Regions from separate parts of the Ammoniphilus oxalaticus genome, predicted to be linked through region 1. Evidence: predicted binding sites of a transcription regulator. Region 1 holds the regulator's gene; each other region holds the start of a gene.
The links. Region 1 encodes CtsR, which represses protease genes until heat stress. Its sites were predicted from a motif close to ATGGTCAATAAAGGTCAAACA; they were not measured.

Region 1 (4,257 bases):
ATTCAATCACGCGCGCGTTAAACAAAATCCCATACGAGCGACAGAGCTTATCTTCAATACGTATTCTATTACTTTCTAATAATGTCCTTCTTGCTGCTCTTTCGTGTTCAATAATTTGTTTTGTAACACTATAAAGGTTAGATATGATTTCTTCTTCTGAATGACCCAACGTAATCTGGTTGGAAATTTGGAATAGGTTTCCTGAAGCCTCGCTTCCTTCGCCATAAATCCCGCGCACAACCAATCCAATTTGGCTGATTGCGCTTAAAATCCGATTAATCTGTTGCGTGAGGACGAGCGCAGGCAGATGCATCATTACCGATGCCCGAATTCCTGTTCCAACGTTGGTCGGACAACTCGTTAAATAACCATGTCGTTCATCAAATGCGTAGTCTACATATTGCTCTAGTACATCATCTATTTTATTCGCCATACTCCAAGCTTCATGCAACTGAAAGCCGGGATATAGACATTGAATTCTCAAATGGTCTTCTTCATTGATCATAATACTAACCGATTCGTTCTCACTCAAAATGACAGCCCCATGTCTTGACTCATTCGCCAGATGAGGACTAATTAAATGTTTTTCAACAAGCACTCGTTTCTCCAATCCAGATAGATTGTTAAGAGTCAGTTGTTCAAAATGATCAAGAGAGCTGAAGTCCTCGCTTTCCATCGCTTTCGAAACAAGTTCGATGACTTCTTTCGCTTGACTCTCGGTCGATAACAACGGAAAAGGGATCTGACGTAAGTTTCTGGCGAGCCTGACACGACTGCTAAAGACAATATCAGAATCTGGACCTTCTCCGCTCATCCATTCACTGACTGCCTGTTGAATAAACCGTTGTAAAGACATCGGTTTTCCCTCCTAAGGACTAGCCAATTGTTTTTCAAGATCCTTAATTTGATCTCGAATCGCGGCTGCTTGCTCAAATTCTTCTGATTCAATACTTTGCTGTAACTGTCTTTTCAAATCATTGATTTCTTTTCGAATCCGAATGACTCCTCCTGCGCGCCGAGGAACCTTGCCGCTATGTTGCATATTACCGTGAATCCGTCGAAAGATGGGTCCTAAACGCTGCGCAAATTGCTGGTAGCAATCCACACAACCAAATCGACCGCTTTTACTAAATTGAGCGTACGTTAACCCACATGTTTCACAACGCGCAACCGTCTCCGCGGGGGGAGGATCACTCCCTGTAACAGATGGCGCAGCATCAAATTTTAACAATCCAGACAATAAGTGATGGATGGAAAAATTCGGAGAAGCGCCAGCAAACATATCTCCTTTTTCACCCGCGCACGATTCACAAAGACGAAATTCCGTTTTCTCGCCGTTCACAATTTTTGTAAAATGGAGCGTAGCGGGTTTCTGTCCGCATTCTTGACAGATCATGACGACTCCCCTCCTCTGTGAATGAAAATCTGAGTAATCATGGCGCGCAGCAAAGTCGCGCGTAATTGGTCACGAACTTGTAATTCAAAGGAAAGCACCTCGCGAGAAACAGCCGCTTTCATAATCCGACACTCTCTTTCTGTAATCAAGCCTTCATCAAGAAGGCGCGCAAGAATATCTTCGGCCGTTTGCTGACTAATCTGTTGTCCAATCATCTCTACGATCATATGGAACAGATCTTTTAGACTCGAAATTTCAACCCTATGAATTCGGATGTACCCGCCTCCACCGCGTTTGCTCTCAACAATATATCCCTTTTCTTTCGAAAAACGAGTGCTGATCACATAATTAATTTGCGATGGCACACATTGAAACTTCTGCGCCAATTCACTTCTCTGAATCTCAACGAATCCGCTTCGACTTTGTTTTAGGATCGTTTTGAGGTGCTGTTCAATGATGTCTGAAATATTTCGCAAGGCTACACCCCCTTCATACAGCTTCTCACTTTGACATCCTTTGACTTTGACTTTCTTTGACTATTATTATATTACCATTTTTCAATTTTCGCAACTCTGCGCGCCTATTTTACGTTCAATAATCGCTGCTATTTTTCTAAAATCTGTAACAATTTGATCGGCGCCAGCCAACTCCCCTTCATCAGCAAAGCCAAAAGCGCAACCGACCGTGAATAAATTGTTCATTTTGCCAGCTTGTACGTCCGAATGACGATCGCCAACCATGACCGCATCTTCAATCGAATAATCAGCGAGCAATTTTGCGACAAGCTGATCCTTTGAATCTGATAGAAATCGCCCCGCGCTATATTGATCTTTAAACCATTTAGAAATTCCAAAGTGGTCGCAAATCGCAGCAATGTAAGCCTCTAGTCCATTACTTGCGATAAACATAGGAACCCCGCGACTGTTTAACTCAGCTAACGTCTCTTTCACCCCCGGGTATAACGCCGCATTCCCCTCTTTTAAAATATTCAACTCTTCTCGTAACATGATTTCGTCCGCCATTTCTTTTACGGAAGCGGAGCAACCTGGAAGTAACTGATCCCAAATTTCATCCAGTGTCATGCCGAACACACCCATTAGTTCCTCATCTGATGGAACCTCACCTTCAAAATAACCCTTCTTCTTTAATTGTTCAAACGTTCTTTTAAATGCGGGAACTGCGACATCCTCCGTCTTAAATAACGTTCCGTCCATATCAAAAATAGCAGCGAAAGGGATCTTTGGGTTCATTCGCCAAACCTCCTCGTTATGTTCTATCTTTACCAATTTTTAAAAAAGAAAACACTTTACCAATGGTAAAGTGCTTCTTTCAATGAACAGAGATGATTCTCTCCGTTTTTCTTTTGCTTATTCTTCGGAATGTTCGTCCTCGCTCGTTTGCTGACGCATAAGCGGGAATAACAGAACATCTCGAATCGAGGGCGCGTCGGTTAAAAGCATAACCAGCCGATCAATCCCGATCCCAAGCCCTCCAGTTGGAGGCATTCCATATTCTAATGATTCGATGAAATCTTCATCCATTCGGTGAGCCTCATCATTCCCCGCTTCTCTCTCTCCCAATTGCTGTTCAAAGCGTTCCTTTTGATCGATTGGATCATTTAACTCCGTAAAGGCATTCGCATGCTCACGAGCGACAATAAACATCTCAAATCGATCAGTAAACCGAGGATCTTGTTCATTCTTTTTCGCTAATGGCGAAACTTCCACTGGATGACCATAAATAAAGGTCGGTTGAATAAGCGTTTCTTCTACTTTTTGCTCAAAAAATTCATTGACGACATGACCATACGTCATGCGCGGCGTGATCCCAACTTCATGTTCATTAGCTAATGATCTCGCTTCCTCATCCGTCATGTTCGGCCAAAAGTCAACGCCTGTTACCTGTTTGATCGCGTCCACCATATGTATTCTAGTCCATTGCGGAGTCAAATCAATCGTTTCGCCTTGATAGGTAACAACCATTGTTCCTAGAACCTCTTGGGAAATATGCGCGACCATTTCCTCAGTCAATCTCATAATATCCTCATAATCTGCATACGCCTCATACAACTCAATCGAAGTAAATTCTGGGTTATGACGCGTTGAAATTCCTTCGTTTCGGAATATCCTCCCAATCTCATATACCTTTTCCAAACCGCCAACGATCAATCTTTTCAGATGCAATTCAGTTGCGATCCGCATATATAATTTCATATCAAGCGCATTGTGATGCGTCACGAACGGCCTAGCCGCCGCTCCGCCAGGAATCGAATGCATTGTCGGCGTTTCAACCTCTAAATAACCAAGGTTATCTAAGTATCTTCTCATCGATTGAAGAACCTTACTTCGAATGACAAACGTCTGTTGCGATTCAGGATTCATAATTAAGTCAAGGTAACGCTTGCGGTATCTCGTTTCGATATCGCGTAAGCCGTGATACTTCTCAGGAAGCGGACGCAGCGATTTCGTTAAGAGCGTAAATTCAGAAGCCCGCACTGTCGTTTCACCTTTATTTGTCTTGAAGACCGTTCCTTTAATTCCGATCAAATCTCCAATGCTGCATATATCAAAAACTTTATAGCTATCCGCGCCAATACGATCTTCGCGAACATAAATTTGAATTTGACCCGAACGGTCCTGAATATGGGAGAAGCTCGCCTTTCCTTGTCCCCGTTTTGTCATAATTCTTCCAGCGATCGTTACTTCAATCTGTTCTGTATCTAGTTCCTCTTTGCTCACGTCCCCATATGCTTGTAAAATCTCTTCAGCGGAATGGGTGCGCTCGAAACGCCTACCAAAGGGATCGATCCCCATTTCCCTCAATTGGTCTAGCCTTTCCCGCCGAATGGTGAGCAATTCATT
Region 2 (4,257 bases), on a different contig from region 1:
ACTCGTGCCGGGAATTTCACGGGCAGTGAAAGATGCGTCTGCGAAGAAAGCTTACATTTGTAACGTCATGACTCAACCAGGCGAAACAGACCATTATGACGCGGCTGATCATGTGAACGCCTTGTATAATCATGTCGGCGCCGATTTGTTCCAAACGATTATCGTGAACAACGCGCAAATTCCGAGTGCTGTGTTGGCCAGGTACAAAGAAAAAGGAGCTTTGCCCGTTGCGTATCATCCGGAAAGGTTAAGCCGCTTTGGTTTTGAGATCATTGAGGACAATTTTGTGATCTATGAAACTTACCTGCGTCATAACGCATTAAAGGTAGGGGATGCGATCATGGGACTCCTTGAGTCGAAGTGAGGTGACTGATCATTGTCTTTTGCAGCCTTAACCAAAAAAGAACTAACGCAATTGGATCGAACGCCGTGCTGTTCACAAGCGGAGTTGGCGGCGTTGATCCGTATGAATGGAAGCATTCGGTTTGGTAACGGGCGTTTTTTGCTCGATATCGTCACGGAAAATGCGGCGATTGCTCGGCGCATCTATACCCTTTTAAAAGAGCAATTTGACATTCATCTGGAACTGCTGGCTCGTAAAAAGATGCAATTAAAGAAGAATAACGTTTATATCGTGCGTCTATCGACAGGGGCCCAGGATATTCTCGAGTCTCTACAAATTTATCGCGATGGGACGATCACCCAAGGAATTCCAACGGAAACGATTCAGAAAGATTGTTGTCAACGGGCTTATTTAAGAGGAGCGTTTCTGGCGGGAGGTTCTGTCAATCATCCTGAATCAAATAGTTACCACTTAGAGATTTTTACAATCTATCAGCAGCATTGTAAAGATTTAAAAGCGTTGACGAATCGTTTTAGGTTAAATGCTCGGTATATTGAGCGAAAAAAAGGGTTCGTGATGTACTTAAAAGAAGGCGAAAAAATTACTGAATTTCTTAGTTTGATTGGAGCCCATCAGGCTTTGCTGTATTTTGAAGACGTGCGAATTGTCAGGGACATGCGCAATTCGGTGAATCGTCTCGTTAATTGTGAAACCGCCAATCTAAATAAGACGGTTACAGCAGCAATGAAACACATTGAAAACATTAAATTGATTGAGCGAAAAATGGGCTTAGAAAAACTACCCGATAAGCTTCGGGAAGTGGCGGAAGCGCGCATGAAACATACGGATCTAAATTTATCCGAGCTTGGCGAAGTGATTCCGAGCGGGAAAATTAGTAAATCGGGCATTAACCATCGTCTGAGAAAACTAAATGAAATCGCTAACAAATTAAAAGAACACCCTTCTTTATGATATAATAAATCCATAGGAAACGAAGGGAATGGGAGGAATGAACGTGGCTCGCGAACTTACGACAGTTAGGTTGAGAACAGGCTTGCAAGCACGCCCAGCAGCATTCTTTGTCCAAGAAGCAAATAAATATACAGCGGATGTTTTTGTAGAAAAAGGGAGTAAGAAGGTTAATGCTAAGAGCATCATGGGGATCATGAGTCTAGCGGTGCGGACGGGAACCGAAATCGCGATCTCCGCGGAAGGAACTGACGCTAGTGAAGCGGTCGCTAGTTTGAAAGCGCTTGTAGAAAAAGAAGAAGTGTAAGAGGGGCCCCCTGAACAGGGCTCTTTTTTCTGCCTGCCATAACAATAAAACAAGCCGCCCGCAGGCGACTTGTTTATTTTTTCTGTTGTTCAATATTTTGGATAACATCGTCAATCAATCCATAGTCTTTCGCTTCCGCGGCGCTCATAAAGTTATCGCGATCCGTGTCTTGCTCTAACCGTTCTTTCGGTTGACCTGTACGTTCGGCCATGATCGAGTTAAGATGATCACGCATACGAATGATGCGTTTCGCGCTGATTTCAATATCGCTTGCTTGCCCTTGCGCCCCGCCTAATGGCTGGTGGATCATCACTTCGCTATTTGGAAGAGCAAAGCGCTTGCCCTTCGTCCCCGCGCAAAGCAGAAAGGCCCCCATGCTTGCGGCCATTCCAATACAGATCGTCGATACATCAGGCTTAATGAATTGCATCGTATCATAAATCGCCATGCCCGCAGTAATTGAACCGCCAGGACTATTTATGTACAGATTGATATCTTTATCTGGGTCCTCCGCCGCCAAAAATAACAGCTGAGCGACAACGCTATTCGCTACAACATCATTAATCGGCGTACCAAGGAAGATAATCCGATCCTTCAGTAATCGAGAATAAATATCATAAGCTCGTTCTCCACGATTGGTTTGTTCGATGACGGTAGGTACTAACATCAAAGATCCTCCTCTCAGTTTTTAGGCGCTATTGTATTAATTACACGCTTACATCTACATAGTACATGAAATAAAGCTGAAGGTCAATGAAGGTCAAAATAATTTATTTCCAGTCCCTTACTATATTCACATTTGGACCCTATTTTATACTTCGCCGACAATAACGCAAAAAAAATCCACCGAACCGATTCGGTGGGATGGATAAGATAGGAGTGGAGAGAAACCTGAACAATGGTATCAGGATTAGGTTAAGTATAGCTCACATAGAAAGCGTTTTCAATTACAAACATTCTTCAAAATACCTCACTTTTTGACAAGAGGCTACGTTCGATTTGCCGCGGCATTAGTGGAATGTCTGCGCATATAAATAGACAGACAAAAATAGTTGAACGTGATGAAAGAGGGGACAACCACGTGCAAATGGGTTACGGTTTCTTTCAGGAGCAGAGCATGAAATTGGCGATGACCGCGGAATTAAGACAGGCAATTGCGATCTTACAGTTGTCTGCCGCTGATCTTGTTGATTTTATCCATCAACAGATGAATGAAAATCCAGCCCTGGAGCCAATCCATATAGAGCTAACCTCTAGAGAAGATCTTTCCGAACATCTTTCGGAAACTAATTTTGAATGGTCGGATTATATTCGGGCCCGCGCTCAAGGGGACTACAGCGCTTCGGCTGTTCGCTCAATCGACAATGAATTTGATCCGTTAGAACGGGTAGCGGACCAAACGCAATCGCTCGAAAGTGAGTTGCTTGGGCAACTCGCGGGAATTCAATCACTTGACGCCAGATTACAAACTGTTTGCGCCTGCCTAGTTGGAAATCTAGATGAAAAAGGGTACCTAGATTTGACGGTTGAACAACTAGCTGTTGCTTGTCAGGTTGAACTTAAAGAGGCAAGAAAGGCCTTGGGGATTGTGCAAAGTTTAGAGCCGCATGGGATCGGAGCCAGAAATTTAAAAGAATGTTTAATGATCCAGTTATCGGTAAAAGGAATGGGAGAAAGCCTTGCTTATCAGATTGTCAAAAATCATATTCAAGCATTAGCGGATGGAAAAATGCAGCAAATTGCGACGAGTCTAAAAGTGAGCTTGCAACAAGTCCAAGCAGCCATCGACCAGATCCGTGACTTGGACCCGCGACCCGGTTTACGTTACGAACGTTTTATTTCCCACTATATCATTCCGGATGTATTTGTTGATCGCGCGGCAAATGAATGGATCATTTCGGTCAATGACCGCTTTGCGGCTCATCTGAAGATTAGCGAAAATTACCGAACAATTAGTCGGCAAGAACAAGAGGTCCGCCACTATATGCGAGAAAAACTGCGCGATGCTCGCTGGTTAATTAAAAGCATCGAACAACGCAACTTGACGCTCTATCGCGTAACGGAAGCGATCGTTCATACCCAGCGATCGTTCTTTGAAAAGGGAGTCGCTTTTTTAAAGCCGATGACACTTAAAGAAATTGCGGAGGTGATCGGGGCTCATGAATCGACCGTTAGTCGGGCGACGGATCACAAGTACGCGCAAACGCCTCGCGGTATCTTTCCGCTAAAATACTTCTTTTCATCTGGCGTGTCGACAATACGCGGCGAGATGACCTCATCGGAGAGTGTCAAAGCAAAGTTAAGCGCGTGGATTAAGAAAGAGGACGGGAGCCGACCGCTATCCGACCAAAAATTGAGTGACCGTTTGAATGCGGAAGGCATCTCGATTTCACGCAGAACAGTGGCAAAATACCGGGAGCAACTCGGTATTTTGCCTTCCGCAAAAAGAAAGAGATACCGTTGATTGAACAACAGGCTTCTAATTTAGAAATTAGGGCTTGTTCTGGGGGGCTAGCGGCACCTGACAAGACTCCGCGACGTAAACTGCCTCGTATCGAACGAATGGATGAATCGATCCTGCATCATACTAATGGTTGTATTAAACCAACGTGTGAAAATGAAGTATAATGAGGTAGAG
Region 3 (4,257 bases), on a different contig from region 1:
TTGATCAAGGTGACGGAAACGAATAATTCCATCAAAGCGGTTTAAAAATTCGGGTCTAAAGTAACGATCTAGGCTAGAAATGAATGTTTGATTTTGTTCTTCATCCGCTCCAAAGCCGACCGTTACTTGTCTCTCGCTTGAACCTGCGTTACTCGTCGCAATAATTACGGTTTCTTTAAAATTAACCGTTCTGCCTTGACTGTCTGTCAGACGACCATCATCTAAGATTTGCAAAAACATATTTTGTACATCAGGATGGGCTTTTTCAATCTCATCTAATAAGATGATGCTGTAGGGATTACGACGCACTTGCTCGGTCAGCTGTCCAGCTTCCTCATGTCCAATATAACCAGGAGGCGAACCGATTAATTTAGAGACAGAATGCTTCTCCATATATTCGCTCATATCTAATCGAATCATCGCATCCTTCGAGCCGAATAGTTCTACCGCCAATGATTTACTTAATTCGGTTTTACCCACCCCAGTCGGTCCGATGAAAAGGAAGGATGCGATTGGGCGATGCTTTGGTTTAAAACCTGCCCGACTGCGACGGATAGCTCTCGCCACATGATCAACCGCCTCCATTTGACCAATTACCTTCCCACCTAGAGATTCAGCAAGATTTTTCATTTTAGATTGTTCATCTTGTTGCAGTTTTTTAACAGGAATCCCAGTTTTTCGTTCAATTAAGTCCTGAATATGTTCGATTTGAACAGCTGCTTTCGGCGTCTCTACATCGGTTTGATTTAAATTATCCAACAGCCGGGTCTCTTCGTCACGTAAACGAGCCGCTTTTTCGAAATCTTCTTGTTCGATCGCCGCTTCCTTCTCTTTTATTACAGCATTAAGCTTAATTCGTGTTTCATCACTATTTGGCTTTACTACCTGTAAATTTAATTTAGAACCTGCTTCATCGACGAGATCAATCGCCTTGTCTGGCAAAAAACGATCCTGAATGTATCGATCAGACAATTCAACGCAAGCCCGCAACACATCATCCGAGTATGACACCTGGTGGTAATCCTCATATCTCGAACGGAGTCCTTTCAAAATCTCTACTGTTTCATCAATTGTTGGTTCACTCACAATGACAGGTTGGAAACGACGCTCCAGAGCCCCATCTTTTTCAATCTGACGATATTCGTCAAGGGTTGTCGCTCCGACGACCTGCAATTCACCCCGCGCTAATGCCGGCTTTAAAATATTGCCTGCATCCATCGAACCTTCCGCTTTACCGGCTCCAACCAATAGATGAAGTTCATCGATAAACAGGATCACATCTTGGCGCGCTTGCAGTTCGTTAATGACTTCTTTCATTTTTTCTTCAAACTGACCACGAATTCCTGTTCCGGCCACAAGCGAGGCAACATCCAGTGTATAAACGATCTTGCCAATTAATTTAGATGGAACATTCCCTTCTACAATTTGCAGGGCTAGTCCTTCTGCAATCGCAGTTTTCCCAACCCCTGGCTCACCGATAAGGACGGGATTGTTTTTATTGCGTCGATTTAAAACTTCAATCACACGCTCAATTTCCTCTTCGCGACCGATTACAGGGTCTATCAGCCCTGCCTTTGCTCGATCGGTTAGATTGTTACCAAGCTCATCTAAGATTCCCCCCGCTTGTTCAACAGACGCGCTCGGCGCAGCGACGGAAGAGTTGCCCTTCATGTTCATTGGAGATAATCCAAATGATTTAAACAAATCATTCATGCTGGAGAGAGAATTTTTTCCTAGGCCAGCTCCCGCTTGATTCCGAAGTTGAACGTAGCATGTTTGGCAAATGTGGAGTTTTTGTTGTTGGTGGTTAAGTTGAACATTTAAATAAATTTGAGCTTCACGTTGTTGACATCGTTGACATTTCATATTTGCTGACCTCCTTGGTTATTTGTTATTTTTAAAAATAAATTACAATCTTACTTCGCTATCAATTCACAGGTCTTCAGACAGCGCAGTTTCTTTTCCGTCAAGCAAGCTTGAATGACTGTACAAGAAGTAACAAAACGGGCTCGTTTAACAGATCATTCAACCTTGTCCTTGACCATCTTTGACCTTATGGATTCTATTATACACTGACTATCTCTGACCTTCAAGCGTAAAATGTAGAAAAAGAGAAAAAAATACGCTTTATTGTAAATTATAAAGCGCACTTTTCGTTCAAACATCGTCTATATATCGATTTCTTCCCGCCCCCATCCCAAATATAAAAAGCAAGATCGAGGCAACAACTAAAATCATAAGAGGGGCTGTCCAACTGTTTGTTACATCGCGAGCATAGCCAAACAGAGCGGGACCTGACGCGGCTAACAAGTAGCCGAACGCTTGAGCCATTCCTGAAAGTTCAGCCGATTGTTGCGCATTTCGGGCCCGCAATCCAAAAAACATCATCGCTAAACTAAATGAGAAACCAGCCCCGACCCCTAAAATGAGAATGGAGATAACCGTGACCCGCATACTCCCAAGCATAATGCCCAGTGTTCCGCTCAAAGTCAATACGAAGCTAATCATGACGAGCAACCGCTGATTGACCATCCTTCCAGCGACAATAGGAACGATGAACGTAAATGGCAATAAAAATAACTGCATTAGCGACAACAACCAACCAGATTGATCCGGGCTCAGCCCACGTACTTTCAAAATCTCAGGTAACCAAGCGATCAGGATGTAAAAAACCATCGATTGCAGCCCCATAAAAAACGTTACTTGCCAAGCTAATCTGGATCGCCACACATTCACATTCGATTTATCAATCTCAGAATGAATCGCCGCTTGCCCTGTCTTTTGTCGGCGTGTTCGGTTCCGAAAAAAAAGAGGAGCCCCCCAAACGAATAAGGCAACAAAACTCAACATCCCCCACACACTTAACGCTCCACGCCAACCGAGGCCGACGCCAATCGCCAGAGGAACGCTTAAACCCGATGCAATCGCTCCAAGCACATTCATCGAAATCGAGTAGACACCTGTCATCATACCAATTTTTCCCGAAAATTCCCGTTTAATGAGACTTGGTAACAGCACATTTGAAACTGAGATCGCCAACCCTAGGATTACCGTTCCAACGTAAAGCGCCGTAATCCCTGACAAGGAACGCAGGACAATGCCAAGCGTCAAAAAAAACGTCGATACGAAAATAATCCGCTCAAGGCCGTATTTTTGACTTAAGCGAGGCACAAACGGGGAAAAGAAGGCAAACGCGAGCAGTGGTAACGTCGTAATCATACCTGCTAATGTATTGGAGATGCCCAAGTCCTGCTTTATAAAACCAATTAAAGGTCCCACAGAGGTTAAGGGAGAGCGTAAATTCATGGCGATAAAAATAATTCCCGCGATCATCATCCAACCGGCTGTCTTTTGAACATCCGAAATGGATCGCGTTGCCTGATTTCTCATAGATGATCCTTCTCTCTTCATAGAAATAAAAAATGGAAGTCCCTTTTAGCAAAAGGTCCTCCCTCTTCATTTTACACGATAAATTTATACCCTGCTCCCCAAATCGTCCGAATATATTGTGGCTTCGATGGGTTCTCTTCTATCTTTTCACGAATGCGCGCAATATGCACGGTCACGGTAGAGGCATCCCCTAACGCATCCATCCCCCAAATTCGTTCAAAAAGTTCTTCCTTACTATACACGCGATTCGCGTTTTGGATCAAAAAAAAGAGCACGTCGAACTCTTTATGCGCCATCGTTACTTCTTCCCCATTCAAGAGAACTTTACGCGCTTCTTTTTGAATTTCTAAGCCCCTTATCGAGATTCCCTCGCCATCTTGTCTGCCTCCGAATCGTTGTTTCATTCTTTCAAATTTATTTATGTGAGCCTGCGCGCGAGCGACTAGCTCTCCTGAGCTGAACGGTTTCGTAATATAATCATCGGCTCCAAGCCCAAAGCCTTTGATCTTATAAATCTCTTCAGCTCTAGCAGATACGAGCAAAACGGGTATATCCTCTTTAGCGCGAATGGTTTGCAACAATTCAAAACCATCGACTTCCGGCAACATGATATCCAAAATGACAAGTTGAAACGATTCATCGTTGATGATCTGTAACCCTTCTATACCTGTATGGGCTAGCGTCACAGCATACCCGCTTAATTCCAGGTAATCCTTTTGAAGTTGAGCGATGCTATGATCATCTTCTACGATTAAGATCTTTTTCATACGTATCCCCGACCCTTACTATCACTTTTTCAACGAAATTAACATCCGCGTTCCTTCCCCCGCTTGACTCGTCACCCAAATCTTGCCCTCATGACCTTCC

Region 2: clpP (ATP-dependent Clp endopeptidase proteolytic subunit ClpP) is a predicted target of CtsR. The motif match lies at 2,366-2,386, and genes of this name have one in related genera.
Region 3: BEP19_RS05490 (ATP-dependent Clp protease ATP-binding subunit) is a predicted target of CtsR. The motif match lies at 2,035-2,055, and genes of this name have one in related genera.

The regions. Positions count from the first base shown of each region.
Region 1 covers NZ_MCHY01000009.1:215,341-219,597, forward strand. Annotated here, with positions in the region: gene mcsB (protein-arginine kinase McsB) at 1-856, opposite strand, end outside; gene mcsA (protein-arginine kinase activator protein McsA) at 869-1,396, opposite strand; gene BEP19_RS12485 (CtsR family transcriptional regulator) at 1,393-1,872, opposite strand; gene BEP19_RS12490 (HAD family hydrolase) at 1,954-2,646, opposite strand; gene lysS (lysine--tRNA ligase) at 2,764-4,257, opposite strand, start outside.
Region 2 covers NZ_MCHY01000011.1:143,183-147,439, reverse strand. Annotated here, with positions in the region: gene BEP19_RS15910 (gluconeogenesis factor YvcK family protein) at 1-364, shown strand, start outside; gene whiA (DNA-binding protein WhiA) at 377-1,315, shown strand; gene BEP19_RS15900 (HPr family phosphocarrier protein) at 1,359-1,619, shown strand; gene clpP (ATP-dependent Clp endopeptidase proteolytic subunit ClpP) at 1,693-2,286, opposite strand; gene rpoN (RNA polymerase factor sigma-54) at 2,707-4,083, shown strand.
Region 3 covers NZ_MCHY01000007.1:109,984-114,240, reverse strand. Annotated here, with positions in the region: gene BEP19_RS05490 (ATP-dependent Clp protease ATP-binding subunit) at 1-1,866, opposite strand, end outside; gene BEP19_RS05485 (CynX/NimT family MFS transporter) at 2,158-3,390, opposite strand; gene BEP19_RS05480 (response regulator transcription factor) at 3,462-4,157, opposite strand; gene BEP19_RS05475 (sensor histidine kinase) at 4,179-4,257, opposite strand, start outside.